DNA from 3 places in the Pseudomonas sp. 3MAES_34.3B genome. Region 1 is predicted to be linked to each of the others. Evidence: predicted binding sites of a transcription regulator. Region 1 holds the regulator's gene; each other region holds the start of a gene.
What was found. Region 1 encodes FliA, which starts transcription of late flagellar genes. Its sites were predicted from a motif close to CTAAAGTTTNNNNNNNNNNNGCCGNTAA; they were not measured.
Positions count from the first base shown of each region.

Region 2: AC3Z8Y_RS23905 (methyl-accepting chemotaxis protein) is a predicted target of FliA. The motif match lies at 2,256-2,283, and genes of this name have one in related genera.
Region 3: AC3Z8Y_RS13260 (methyl-accepting chemotaxis protein) is a predicted target of FliA. The motif match lies at 1,835-1,862, and genes of this name have one in related genera.

Region 1 is NZ_CM176960.1:3,714,226-3,719,087, reverse strand. Features, by position in the region: gene flhF (flagellar biosynthesis GTPase FlhF) at 1-919, shown strand, start outside; gene fleN (flagellar synthesis regulator FleN) at 1,097-1,930, shown strand; gene fliA (RNA polymerase sigma factor FliA) at 1,927-2,670, shown strand; gene AC3Z8Y_RS16375 (chemotaxis response regulator CheY) at 2,861-3,235, shown strand; gene AC3Z8Y_RS16370 (protein phosphatase CheZ) at 3,256-4,044, shown strand; gene AC3Z8Y_RS16365 (chemotaxis protein CheA) at 4,130-4,862, shown strand, end outside.
Region 2 is NZ_CM176960.1:5,298,869-5,303,730, forward strand. Features, by position in the region: gene hglS (2-oxoadipate dioxygenase/decarboxylase HglS) at 1-164, shown strand, start outside; gene AC3Z8Y_RS23905 (methyl-accepting chemotaxis protein) at 177-2,159, opposite strand; gene AC3Z8Y_RS23910 (LysR substrate-binding domain-containing protein) at 2,312-3,232, opposite strand; gene AC3Z8Y_RS23915 (NorM family multidrug efflux MATE transporter) at 3,353-4,747, shown strand; gene AC3Z8Y_RS23920 (putative bifunctional diguanylate cyclase/phosphodiesterase) at 4,758-4,862, opposite strand, start outside.
Region 3 is NZ_CM176960.1:2,997,782-3,002,643, reverse strand. Features, by position in the region: gene AC3Z8Y_RS13275 (hypothetical protein) at 1-213, opposite strand, end outside; gene AC3Z8Y_RS13270 (J domain-containing protein) at 335-751, opposite strand; gene AC3Z8Y_RS13265 (hypothetical protein) at 933-1,814, shown strand; gene AC3Z8Y_RS13260 (methyl-accepting chemotaxis protein) at 1,916-3,538, shown strand; gene AC3Z8Y_RS13255 (LysR family transcriptional regulator) at 3,594-4,478, opposite strand; gene AC3Z8Y_RS13250 (MFS transporter) at 4,603-4,862, shown strand, end outside.

The DNA.
Region 1 (4,862 bases):
TTCGGAACTGTCCGGCCTGCGCGAACTGCTTGAAGTGCAGCTGGGCTCGCTGGCCTGGACCCAATTGCAAGGTACCCGCCCCGAGCAGGCCACGCTGTGGCGCAAGCTGCAACGCATCGGCTTGTCCGGCCCGCTGGCGCGCGACCTGCTGGGCCAGGTCGAGGATATCGCCGAGCCGCGTCACGCCTGGCGCATGCTGCTGGCCCACTTGGCCCGCATGATCTCCACACCCGAGGCCGAACCACTCGAAGAGGGTGGGGTAATTGCCATGGTAGGGCCGGCCGGTATGGGTAAAACCACCACGCTGGCCAAGCTTGCCGCGCGATATGTGCTTAAATACGGCGCGCAAAATATCGCATTGGTAAGCATGGACAGTTTCCGCATTGGCGCTCAGGAGCAACTCAAAACCCTCGGCCGTATCCTCAACGTGCCGGTTACCCACGTCGATCCTGGCCAGTCCCTGGCGCAGGCGCTGGAACCGCTACTGCGCAAACGCGTGGTGTTGATCGATACCGCTGGCCTGCAAGCCAGCGATCCGGCCCTCAAGCTGCAGCTCGAAAGCCTGGCCGGGCGGGGCATCCGCGCGCGCAATTACCTGGTACTGGCGACCACCAGCCAGAAGCAGGTTTTGACGGCGGCTTACCATAGTTACAAGCGTTGCGGCCTCGCAGGCTGTATCCTCACCAAGCTCGACGAAACGGCGAGCCTCGGCGAGGTATTGAGCCTGGCGATCAGCCACGAGCTGCCGGTGGCCTACCTTACCGATGGCCCGCGTATTCCGGATGACCTTCACTTGCCTCGCAAGCACCAGTTGGTCAGCCGCGCGGTGAGCGTACAAATGCAGGAAGAGCCCAGCGAAGAGGCCATGGCCGATATGTTCGCTGACCTCTACCACAGCCCCAACAAACGTGCGGGCTGAGGGGAATGAACATGAATGAATGCATGCGCAATTGGTTGCGCGACAGCGAGGCCGAAAGGCCGCTGTTTGGCTTGGAACCTACCTTCACCACACGCTGTGCCAGCTTGCCGAATGGCTTGTCCGATGGCGAAGCGGGCCGTGGTGCAGCCAGCGTCTCAGTGACAGGGTAAAGAACGAATGGGCAGCATGCATCCCGTACAGGTGATCGCGGTGACCGGCGGCAAGGGCGGCGTCGGGAAGACAAACGTGTCAGTGAACCTTTCGCTGGCACTGGCCGAACTCGGCCGGCGGGTGATGCTGCTGGACGCCGACCTGGGCCTGGCCAACGTCGACGTGTTGCTGGGGCTCACACCCAAGCGCACGCTCGCCGATGTGATCGAGGGCCGTTGCGACCTGCGCGATGTGCTCCTGCAGGGGCCGGGCGGGGTACGCATCGTACCGGCTGCCTCGGGTACCCAGAGCATGGTCCATCTGACCCCGGCACAACACGCCGGCCTCATCCAGGCCTTCAGCGAGATCGGCGATAACCTGGATGTACTGGTGATCGATACCGCGGCCGGTATCGGCGACTCGGTAGTGAGCTTCGTGCGCGCCGCCCAGGAGGTGCTGCTGGTCGTGTGCGACGAGCCCACTTCCATCACCGACGCCTATGCCTTGATCAAGTTGCTCAACCGCGACTACGGCATGAACCGCTTCCGCGTGCTGGCCAACATGGCCCAGAGCCCGCAGGAAGGGCGCAACCTGTTCGCCAAGCTCACCAAGGTAACTGACCGTTTCCTTGATGTGGCGCTCCAATACGTAGGCGCGGTGCCGTACGACGAAACCGTGCGCAAGGCCGTACAGAAACAGCGGGCCGTTTATGAAGCGTTCCCGCGCTCGAAATGCGCGCTGGCCTTCAAGGCCATCGCTCAGAAGGTCGATACCTGGCCGCTGCCCGCCAACCCGCGGGGGCACCTGGAATTCTTCGTCGAACGTTTGGTACAGCAAACCAGTGCGGGGCCTGTCTCATGAGCGCCAGTGGATACCGGATGTACAACAACGCCTCTCGGCAGTCGCAGCAGCATGAGCTGATCGAGCGCTATGCGCCTCTGGTCAAGCGCATTGCCTATCACTTGCTGGCACGATTGCCCGCGAGCGTACAGGTCGAAGACCTCATTCAGGCCGGCATGATCGGCCTGCTCGAGGTGGCCAACAAGTACGACTCCAGCAAGGGTGCGAGTTTCGAGACCTATGCCGGTATCCGCATCCGCGGCGCCATGCTCGACGAAGTGCGCAAAGGCGACTGGGCACCGCGCTCCGTTCACCGCAACAGCCGCACCGTGAGCGACGCCATTCGAAAAATTGAAGCGCGTACGGGCCGTGAGGCTAAAGATCACGAGGTTGCTGCCGAACTCAAGGTCAGCATCGAGGAATATTACTCGATGCTGAACGACACCCTGGGCAGCCGGCTGTACAGTTTCGACGACCTGTTGCAGGACGGCGAGCATGAAGGCCTGCACGAGGGTGGCGCCAGCCACAGCGGCGAACCCGCGCGTGGGTTGGAAGACGAACGCTTCCAGGGTGCACTGGCTGACGCCATTGCCAACTTGCCCGAGCGTGAGCGCCTGGTGCTGTCGCTGTATTACGACGAGGAACTGAACCTCAAGGAAATCGGTGAAGTACTGGGGGTAAGCGAGTCTCGGGTGAGCCAGTTGCATAGCCAGTGCGCGGCGCGTTTGCGCAGCCGCCTGGGCGATTGGCGCGCCCGCTGACACTGCTGGCGCGAGGGCTGGCCCGCAAAATTTTCAGAGAATGCTGGAACGGTACGGCGGCAATATGATATCACCGCCCGCCACGCCTGCTCAGGCAGTCATGCAGGTACAGGTGTAAACGGATTCGATTGACTGCGCGTCCCGGAGTGGGCGCGTTTGAGACTGCTTGGAGGTCTACTTGGACAAGAACATGAAAATCCTGATCGTTGACGATTTTTCGACGATGAGGCGGATCATTAAAAACCTGTTGCGCGACCTGGGGTTCACTAATACCTCGGAAGCGGACGACGGCAATACGGCTTTGCCCATGCTGCAAAGCGGCGCCTTCGACTTCCTGGTAACCGACTGGAACATGCCGGGCATGACCGGTATCGAGCTGCTGCGCACCGTGCGCGCAGATGAGCGTCTCAAGCACCTCCCGGTGCTGATGGTGACCGCTGAAGCCAAGCGTGAGCAAATCATCGAAGCGGCCCAGGCTGGCGTCAACGGCTATGTGGTCAAGCCCTTCACCGCGCAGGTGCTGAAAGAGAAGATCGAGAAAATCTTCGAGCGCGTCAACAGCTGAGAGGCCGCACAGGGGGCGCTATGGAGTCCAGTAATCTGCCGTTGGGGGACTTCGAGTCCACCCTGAAAATCCATGCGCGTCAGTTGGTGGAGAGCCTCGAAAAGGGCCGCTTCGGCGACGCCGTGCAGTTGATTCACCAATTGAACCAGACGCGCGACCGTGGCCTGTACCAGGAAGTGGGCAAGCTTACCCGCGAGTTGCACAGCGCTATCGTCAACTTCCAGATCGACCCTCGCTCGCCCAAGGCCGAAGAGGTTTCGCAGATCACTGACGCCACCGAACGGCTGGAGTACGTGGTTCGCCTGACCGAAAACGCGGCCAACCGCACCATGGACCTGGTGGAGCAAAGCACGCCAGTGGTTCATGGCCTGGCGGAAGAGGCACGTGCCGTGCGCGCCGATTGGCAGCGGTTCATGCGCCGTGAGGTCGATGCGGGCGAGTTCCGCGACCTGGTCAAGCGTGTGGATGGCTTTCTGCAACGCAGTGAAAGCGATGCCACGGCTATCTCGGCCCATCTGAACGACATTCTGCTGGCGCAGGATTACCAGGACCTCACCGGCCAGGTGATCAAGCGCGTCACTGCGCTGGTGACCGACGTGGAGTCCAACCTGCTCAAGCTGGTGCTCATGGCCAGCCAGGTAGACCGCTTCGCGGGTATCCAGCATGACTCTGAAAGCCTGCGTGATGAAAAAATTACCGAAAAAGACCTCTCCCGGGGTGAAGGTCCGCAGATTCATGCCGATAAGCGTGAAGACGTCGTATCCGGCCAGGACGATGTGGATGATCTGCTTTCCAGCCTGGGCTTCTGAGCCTGGTCTGGAAGCCTCATCGAACCGGCGCTGAATTGCGCTATCCGGGCCGGATGCCACTTACAAAATTCCAGGGAGCACCCAAATGAGCTTCGGCGCCGATGAAGAAATCCTCCAGGACTTCCTGGTAGAGGCCGGCGAGATCCTCGAGCAGTTGTCCGAACAGTTGGTGGAGCTGGAAAGCCGCCCCGACGACGCGGATCTGCTTAATGCGATTTTTCGTGGTTTTCATACCGTTAAAGGCGGCGCCGGCTTTCTCCAGCTCAACGAGCTGGTCGAATGCTGCCATATCGCCGAGAACGTGTTCGATATTCTGCGCAAGGGCGAACGCCGCGTAGACTCCGAACTGATGGACGTAGTGCTTGAAGCACTCGACACCGTCAACAGCATGTTCGGGCAGGTACGCGAACGTGCCCCCCTTACCCCGGCCACCCCAGAGCTGCTTGCTGCCTTGGCCCGCCTGGCGGAACCCGCTGGGGCGGCGCCAGCGGTCGAAGCACCGGCGCCAGTCGCCGTCTCTGCGCCCAGGCATGAAAATGAGTTCGAAGCGCTCGTGCAGAGCCTGGACGACGTTCCAGTGCCTGCCAGCGGCAGCGACGACATCACTGACGCCGAATTCGAATCGCTTCTGGACCAGCTCCATGGCAAGGGCCAATTCGCGCCTGAAGCACTGCCCACTGCGGTTGCCGAGCCTGTGCCTGCAGCGCCTGGCGCCGGGGACGAGATCACCGACGCCGAGTTCGAAGCGCTGCTCGACCAACTGCATGGCAAAGGCAGCTTTGCCGTGGACAACGTGGTAGCGCCTACGGCCGCTGCAC
Region 2 (4,862 bases), 1.6 Mb from region 1:
TTTTCCAGTCCAACCTGGGTGGTGAAGCGCGCAGTGAATACGGCAGCAATGCCAACCGCGCGCAGTTCGAACAAGCGCTCGGCCGGCCGGTTATCGATGAAATGGCGCTGTATGAACAAACCCAGATGCGCTCGCTGCAGGCGTGCGAGGCACAGCTGGGTTGACCTTCCGGGCTATCAGCCGCGAACGCGGAAGCGGTCCACTTCACGGCTGAGGTCCGCCGCCAGGCTTTCCAGGTCGCGGGCGGTGATAGCAAGGTTGGACACGGCCTCACGTTGATCGCTGTTGGCGTGGGCAATGCTTTGCAGGTTGCTGCTCAACAGGGTTGCCGTGTCGCTTTGCTCCTGCGTGGCTGTTGCGATGGCGGCGAACTGCTGCCCGGCCATGCGGCTTTGTTCATCGATACGAGACAGCGCGTCGGCCACCTTGGCGTTGCGTGACAGACCTTCCTGCATCAGCTGGTTGCCTTGCTCCATGGTCTGGATCGCCTGACCCGTTTGCTGCTGAATGCTGGCAATCATCGTGGAGATCTCATCAGTGGCCTGCCGGGTACGCGACGCCAGGCTGCGCACTTCGTCAGCTACCACGGCAAAGCCACGGCCCTGCTCGCCCGCACGGGCGGCTTCGATCGCGGCGTTGAGGGCCAGCAGGTTGGTTTGCTCGGCGATGGACGTGATCACGCCAACGATGCCGCCGATTTCCTGAGAGCGCTGCCCGAGCGTGTCGATGACTTTAGCGGTGTCGCCCAGTGCACCTGCGATCTGCTCCAGCGAAGACGAAGCCTGCTCCATGGACGATCGGCCGGTACGGGTATGCTCGGCATTCTGCTGCGCTACCCGTTCGGTTTCGCCCATGTTGTCAGCAATGTTCAACGAGGTCGCGCTGAACTCCTCCACGGCGCCCGCCATGCTGGTGATCTCCCCGCTTTGCTGCTCCATCCCCTCATAGGCGCCAGCGGACAGGCTGGACAGCGCTTTCGCCCGATCGCTCACCTGCTCCGAAGCTGTGCGGATATGCCGGACCATGGTAGCCAGGGCATCGCCCATATGGTTGAAGCTGCGTGCCAGCTGGGCAATTTCGTCCTTGCCGGCCACATTGAGACGCGCCTCCAGGTCGCCCGCGCCCAAGGCTTCGGCCTGGCGAACAAGGTCGCCCAACGGCTTGAGCCGGCGGCGCAGCAGCACGATGGCGGCACCGACTGCCAGCACCGTGGCCAGCAAGCTACCCAGTACCAGCTGAGTGCCTACTTTCCACGTTACCGCGCGCAGCTCCTCCAGGGGCATACTCGCCACTACGCTCCACGGGCCTTGCTTGAAAGGCACTGCCACGGAGTAGTAGCCGGCATCGCCGTCGTCCCAGAAGCGGCCCTTTCCGGAACCGCCGTCGGCACGAATGGCCTTGGCAGCGGCGTCCAGGTTCTTGACCCCGGCCGGCTGCACCAGCCACTGGCTCTGTGCATCGAGCAGTGCGAGGGAGCCACTTTTGCCAATACGGAATTGGGTGAGGTTGTCGAACTGTGCTTTCTGGGCATCGGTGTAATCGAAGCCGACGAACAGCACAGCGATCACCTTGCCCGAGGCGTCACGCACTGGCGTGTATTGCGTCATGTAGGAGCGGCCGAACAATGCAGCGGCACCCACATAGTTTTGCCCGCCAAGCAGGCGCTGGTAGGCAGGGTTAGCGTGATCGAGCTGGGTGCCGATCGCCCGGGTGCCGTCCTGTTTGGTCAGGGACGTGCTGATGCGTACGAATTCTTCACCGCTGCGCACAAATACCGTGGCCACGCCTGCGGTCATCTTGCGGAAGTCGTCCACCTCACGGAAGTCGTTGTTCAGCACTTCATCGCCCAGCCATAGCCCAGGCGTAGCAGCACCGGCAACGGTCACCGGCTGCTCGGGGTGAAGGCTCAGGCCAGCGGCGAACCGGGACTCGAACAAACCGCTCAGGCGCTGGGTGCTTTCGCGTAGCGTGTTATGGAAAGTGTCCAACTGCTCGGACAACAGGCGAGCCTCACTGGCCATATGTTCCTGGCGGGTCACCAGGTTGGCCTGGTCCAGAGAGCGCAGCGCAAACGCGGTACTGCCGCTGATCACTACGACCAGGACAAAAGCGAGCGCAGTGCCCAGCTGCCTGGCGATTAAAGCACGGGGTTGATTCATTTCAGCTCCTGTTGGAAGTGCCAGCTGGGCCGGTCTTGAGGCTTCCAAGGGTTTGTTCGGATAGTGTTGGATCCTGCCCGCGGGATCCCTGTAAGGAATTCGGCGGGGCCCGCGCATACTTGAGCGGCATGCGTGGTTATTACGGGCGAGCGTTACCGCAGCACAGTCACCGCTGGCATCTGCATGGTTGCAGCTTCGGTGCGCAGGTAATCGCTCAACCTGCGGATACGGTCGTTGCCGGGGCGCGTGCCCGGCCACACCAGGTAGTAGCTTTCACCACTGGCCACGGCGGTCGGCATGGGCAGGCTCAACCGACCTGCGGCGACGTCTTCGGCGACCATCAGCAGGTCGCCGATAGATACCCCATAGCCGCGAGCGGCGGCAATCATACCTAATTCCAGCGTATCGAATACCTGCCCGCCCCGAAGGGATACGCCAGCGTCCAGCCCCAGGCGTTGCAACCAGCGTCGCCAATCCCGGCGATCCGGGGTGGGATGGAGCAGTTCAGCCCGCGCAAGGCGCTCAGGTGTCCACGGTGCCTGCGCGGCGAGCTCCGGCCCACCCACGGGAATCAGAAGCTCATCGAACAGCCAGGTCGCCTCCCAGTCGGCGGGGAACTTGCCATTGCCCAGTAACACAGCGCAATCGAAGGGCTCCAGGTTGAAGTCCACTGCATCCACTTCCATCCATGCACTGGTCAGTTGAACCTCATTGCCGGCCTGCAGGTGGCGAAACCGACTGAGCCGCGCCAGCAGCCAGCGCATCGTCAAGGTGGAAGGCGCTTTCATACGTAAAATTCCGTCCTCCCCGAGCAGCGTGGCGCAAGCCCGCTCAAGCGAAGAGAAGCCGTCGCGCACACCTGGCAACAGCAGCCGCCCAGACTCACTTAATTGCAGGCTGCGCCCGGCACGCAAGAACAGACGGCAGGCAAAGTAGTCTTCGAGCGTGCGCACGTGCCGGCTGACCGCGCTTTGAGTAATGGACAGTTCTTCGGCAGCACGGGTGAACGAGCTATGTCTTGCCGCAGCCTCGAAGGCGCGCATGGCGTAGAGCGGCGGCAATCGGCGAGTCATCACGAATCCCATGGGTTGAGCGCCAGGCATGAGTCATACTCATGCCACCGATCGCTATTATCCTTTTGTTAGCGAGCCGGGCAAGGCGCAGAATCACCTCTCCGATTCACTGGATCCTCTTTGCACATGCCGTTGACTCCTCGCTCCGAACTCAAGGCGCTGTTACGCCTGGCAGGCCCGCTGATCGCTTCGCAGCTGGCGCATATGTTGATGATCCTGACTGACACCATAATGATGGCGCGCATCGGCCCGCAGGCGTTGGCCGGCGGAAGCCTCGGGGCCGCCAGCTATTCGTTCGTGTCGATTTTCTGCATTGGCGTGATCGCCGCGGTCGGCACGCTGGTATCCATTCGTCACGGCGCTTCAGACCCTGCCGGTGTCACTCGGCTGACCCAGGCGGGGTTGTGGCTGGCATGGAGCCTCGCACTGGCCGGCGGGATACTGCTGTGGAACCTGCCGCCCGTGCTGCTGCACCTGGGCCAGGCGCCCGAAAACGTCGCCGCGGCCAGCGAATTCCTGAAGGTGCTGGCGTTCGCCCTCCCCGGCTCGCTGAGCTTTATGGCATTACGAGGCTTTACCAGCGCAGTGGGCAAGGCCGCGCCTGTGATGGTCATCAGCGTTGCAGCCACGGCATTGAACCTCGTATTGAACCTCGCTCTGATCGACGGCTGGTTCGGCCTGCCTTCGCTGGGGTTGATGGGTATCGGCCTGGTGACGGCTACCGTTACCACGGTGATGGGGCTCAGCCTGGCAGGCTATGTAAGCCGGGGGCGGAGCTATGCTGCCTACCCCTTCCTCCAGGGCCTGGGGCGACCCTCCACCGAGGCGCTCAAAGAGTTGTGGCGCCTGGGGCTGCCCATCGGCGGCACTTATGCGGTGGAAGTAGGCCTGTTCGCGTTCGCGGCGCTGTGCATGGGCAACATGGGCCAGACCCAACTTGGTGCGCACCAGATTGCCCTGCAAATTGTGTCTGTCGCCTTTATGGTACCGGCGGGCCTTTCCTACGCCGTTACATTGCGCATCGGTCGCCACTATGGCGCAGGCCAGTTGAATCAGGTACGTCAGGCCGGGCGAGTAGGTATTGGCTTCGGTGCCGCGATCATGCTGAGCTTCTCCCTCGTGCTATGGCTGATGCCGGGAGCGCTGGTGGGCCTGTTCATTGACCGCAGCAACCCTGCGTTCGCGGACATTTACACGCTGGCGCTGCAGTTGCTCGCGGTAGCGGCCTGGTTCGAACTCTTCGATGGCGTACAAACCATCGCCATGGGCGCCATTCGCGGCTTGAAGGACGCCCGCCTTACGTTCCTGGTAGGCCTGGCCTGCTACTGGCTGGTTGGCGCGCCGGCCGCCTGGCTGCTTGCGTTCAACCTGGGCCACGGCGCCGTGGGCGTGTGGTGGGGCCTGGCCCTGGGGCTGGCGTGTGCGGCCATCAGCCTTACCGTTGCGTTCGAGGGGAAGCTCAAGCGGCTGCAGCCGCCGCTCGGCACCGGGCAAGCGGCCAGCGAGCCGGCTTGAGTTTCAGCGGTCAGCGCAGCCGTGCGTCGGCGTGGTGGTCTAGCCCGGCCTGGAGGTAGGCCATCAGGGGCTGCAGTGGCAGGGGCCTGCTGACCAGGAACCCCTGCACCTGGTC
Region 3 (4,862 bases), 720 kb from region 1:
CTCCAGCCGTTGGGTGGAAACGGTATCGATCCGCTCGGCCATGGCCTTGCGCTGGCCCAGGTTCACCAGGCCGAAGTCCGTGAGGCACCGCAGGTAACCCGTCGCCTTGGCCGCGCTCTCACGGATCTCTACGTAGTCTGCGGCCTTGTTGACGCCTTCGAGCATATGGCGCCAGGTCGGTGCATGGAGGTCGTCAAGATGAGGCGTCGGCATATGGAGGCTCCTCGTTACCGCTGCGAATCAGCGTTAAGTTAGGCTCCCAAGTCGCTGGGAACACCGGGTAATGTTCATAGACTCACGCCTGAAGCGATAATTCCCGAAAGTGTCAGGCAGTTCAGCGCCGCCATGAAACGGTAGCGGGCGGCTTGGCCTGGCTGGTGAACTGGCTGGCCAATCCCACACCCAAGGCGAACGCCAGTACCAGCGCAAGGCCAACCCAAACGCGGCGAGGGGTGGGAGAAGCTGGCTTGACGGTGGCTTTGCCGGGTGCCCCCAGTTGTGCCAGCTGCGTACGCAGGCGCTGTTCCTTTTGCGAAGCGATCCATGCATCGTGCCGCGCCCGCTGCTCGGGGTCGTTGAGCACGGAGTACGCCTCGTTGATCAGTCGCACAATCCGTTCCGCGTCGGTATCTCCCGGGTTTCGGTCTGGGTGATGCTTCTGCATCAGCGCCTTGTACGCGGCACGGATGACTTCCGGCGGGGCGTTGCGCGCCACCCGCAGGTTGGCGTAATGAGTGGGGACTTCGGGCATTTATAGTATTCCGTCCGGGGTGGCCGCCTGCCCAGATGCCTGGCGCGATCGTCAAGGCGCAGGGCGGCGTGCAAGCGTATCGGCCCCGTTACATGAAGCTTTATCCCTGTTACCAAAAGTGGTGTTTGCCGGCAACCGCGCCTAGGCTTCAAAGCTACATCACTGCCTGGGACCGAACCGAATGCGTTGTAAGCGTCGTCTGCTGCCGCTGGCCTTTGCCCTGGTGCAGGGCACCGCCTTGGCTACGGGAGTGAGCGGCGTCAAGCCCACCGTGCGTTGGATGACCGTGGATTTCCCCCCGCTGTTCATGGTCACCGGTCCTGAGCACGGCGTAGGCGATTACGCTCAGGGCATCGCCGTGAGCAGGCTTGGCAATTACGAGCATCAGCTTCAGGCGGTCCCGCCCAATTACCAGCGGATCGAGCAGGAAATGAAAACCCGCGGCGACGTGTGCTTCGCCGGCTTTCTGAAAACGGCTGCGCGTGAACGGTTCATGGTATTCAGCGAGCCTTACCTGATGATGCTGCCCATTCAGCTGTTCGTCCCGGCCGACCATTCACAGCCCCCCGCAACGGACAGCGCCGTGGACCTTGCCGGCCTGCTGGCGGCGGGTACTTTCCGCCTTGGCATACTGGGCGGCAGGCGATATGGCGCTTCGGTGGACCCTGTCATAGACACCTACAAGGACAGCCCGTCGGTGTTCCGGCGTTACTCCAAGGACCAGCTCGGCGGCCTGGTGAGCATGATGGCCGCTCACGAGCACGGGCTGGACGGCATACTGGCCTACCCCAGCGAGATCAACTACCTGCAAAAGCAGCCCAAGGCCACGCCGCTGGCGCTTCGTGCCTACCCACTCAAGGGCGCGCCGGCCTTTATGTATGGCTATTTCGCATGCTCCAACAGTGACCTGGGCCGCGCGGTGATCGCGGGCATCAACCAGACCATCCCCGGTATACGCACGCAAGTGGCCGAGCTCTACGCGCACAATCTCACCCCGGCGGCCAGGGCGGCATACCTGCGGCTGGTGCGCAGCGAGTGGGGCGTGGAGCTGTTGCCCAATTAAGGCATGGCTTGGGCCTGTGGCTAAAGTTCGACGGTGGGAGGCCGATATACGAAGCACTGGAAACCTGCCCGCGTGCCCGCCGCCTACCTCGGACCCTTGCCATGCTCAGAAAAATAAAGATTGCCCACCGTACCTTGCTGTTTTTCGCCTTGGTGGCGTTGTTGCTGGCCGCCGTTGGCGCCTTCAGCCTGATGAAGATGGCCGCGATCCGTGCCTCGGGCGCGACCGTCGAGAACCATTGGATGCAGAGCCAGGCGACCGCCGATAACATCGCGCTGAGCTTCGCCCGCATCCGCGTGGAATCCCTGCGCCAGCTGGCTTTCAAGGACCCGGAGACCTACCGCAAGAGCGATGAGCTGGTGGCTGCGTCCATCCAGGACATCAAGCGGTTGTTGCAGCAATACGAAGCGTTGATTGCAAGCCCTGAGGAACGTCAGGTGTTCAACGCGGCGCGGGACACTTTCAGCCAGTACGCCAGCAAGCTCGATGAGCGCCAGCGCTCCATCGCAGCCAGCGCACCCGAGAGTGTGATGGGCCCGATCAACCAGGCGCTCTCCGGCCTGGGCCCGGTGCTGAACGAAAAACTGTCGGCCCTTCGCGATTTCAACCAGGCGGGCGCCACCCACGCAGCCGCCTATTCGGATGACACCTACAGCAGCGCACGCAGCGTGATCATCGGCGCCATCATCGCCGCGCTGGCTGCCACGCTGGTACTGGCCCTTACGCTCACGCGCAGCATCATTACGCCGATCCGCCAGGCGGTCGGCTTTGCGGATGGCATTGCTCAGGGCAACCTCAGCGGCACCATCCAGCGCGAAGGCGATGATGAAGCCACGCAACTGTTTGCCGCTCTTGGCACCATGCAAGCCAACCTGCGCCAGACCATTGGCCAGATTGGCGAATCGGCTCAGCAGCTGTCCGCCGCTGCCGAGGAAATGAGCGCGGTGATGGAAGAGAGCACCCGTGGCATGCAGCGCCAGAACGACGAGATCGAACAGGCCGCCACGGCGGTGAACCAGATGACCGCCGCCGTGGAAGAGGTCGCCACCAACGCGGTGTCCACCTCTGAAGCGTCTCAGGCTTCCAGCCGATCGGCCGAGCAAGGGCGGGTGCAGTTGACCGACGCCATTGCCTCCATCCAGTCGCTCACTGACGACGTGATGAGCGCCTCCGAGCGCGCCGCGGCACTGGCTACCCAAACCCGTAGCATCAGCACGGTGCTGGACGTGATCCGCGCGGTCGCCGAACAAACCAACCTGCTGGCCCTCAACGCCGCGATCGAAGCGGCGCGTGCCGGCGACGCCGGGCGCGGCTTTGCCGTGGTGGCCGATGAAGTGCGTGCACTGGCTCACCGTACGGGCGAATCCACCCGTGAAATCGAGAACATGATCGGTAGCATCCAGCAAGGCACCGGGCTGACTGTAGACGCCTTGCAGCACAGCGCCGAGCGCGCCCGCACCACCATGGACAAGGCCAATGCCGCCGGCCAGGCCCTTGGCGCAATTACCGAAGCCGTGGCGAGTATCAACGACCGCAACCTGCTGATCGCCAGCGCCTCGGAAGAGCAGGCCCAGGTGGCCCGTGAAGTGGACCGCAGTCTGGTGAGCATCCGCGACTTGTCGGTACAAACCGCCACTGGCGCCCAGCAAACCAGCGTTGCCACCCACGAACTGGCACGGCTGGCGACCGACCTCAACGGCCTGGTGAAGCGCTTCTCGTTGTAAGCCTTGGCTCCCCGCCACTTCCCACAAGGTCCGCGAATAAGGGCGCCGGGGTGCTTCAAACCGCCCCGCGTATGGCCTGTATCAACATGCCGCACGCGGGGTTGTCGTTGTCCTCCCGCCAGATCAGGTGCAGCTCGCTCTGCACCCCCTCACCCAGTTCCATCTCGTGGAACACCACGTCCTTGAACACCACATTGGTGGCGCAGCGGGGCACGAAGGCCAACCCAAGGCCGGCGTTCACCAAGGCCAGTATGGTCAATGACGAGCCCAGCCATTGTACGTAATCCGGCGTCACCCCAGCCGAACGAAACATGCCGGTGAGCAGTTCATTGAACGGGGCATAGGCGGCGTGGGAGTACATCAGAAACGGCTGCCCTTGCAGGTTAGTGATCTCTACCCGAGCTTGTTTGGCAAGGGGGTGCGCCGCGTTCACCGCCAGCACGAACGGCTCGCGCACCAGCCGTTCGCTGCAAAACCCTGGCTCGGGCAGCGGCGCGCGTGCAATGCCCAGGTCCAGGCGGCGGGCCCGCAAGGCTTCCTGCTGTTGTGCGGTGTTCATCTCCGTGAGGGCGATGTTCACATGAGGCTGTTGTACCCGTGCCTCGGCGATCACCTTGGGCAGAAATTCGTACACCGCGCTGCCCACGAACCCCACACTCACCGACCCGATATCCCCGGCGGCAAAGCGCCGTGCGGAAACGGCCGCCATTTCGGCGCGCTCCAGCAGGTTCTGTGCTTCCAGAAAAAATGCCCGGCCGGCCGCCGTCAGTGCCACCGTTCGGGTATTGCGGGTCAGCAGCGCCACGCCCAGTTGATGCTCGAGCAGCTGGATCTGCCGGCTGAGCGGGGGCTGGGTCATGTTCAAGCGCTCCGCCGCGCGGCGAAAGTTGAGTTCCGTGGCTACAGCGGTGAAGCAGCGAAGCTGAGCGAGTTCAAACACTGATTCATTCCGGGTATCAATCGAGAGCCAAACTAGATTAGACCGCAACAATACGGGCGTCCATCATCGGGGTGTATCCAGCAGGATGCGGCCGACCCAAAAAAACAATAGCGGGAGATGCCCAGTGAACCAGCCCCAAAGCGCCGTGCAGGCGGACGTGCTCGCCCGGGCGGCGAGCAAGGTCAAGCGCCACGTGTTGCCACTGTTCGTGGTGATGTTCATCGTCAACTACATCGACCGCGTCAACATCGGCTTCGTGCGCAGCCACATGGAAGCCGACCTGGGTATCGGCGCAGCCGCCTACGGCCTGGGCGCCGGGTTGTTTTTCATCGGGTACGCCTTGTTCGAAGTGCCGTCCAACATGCTGCTGCAGCGTTACGGCGC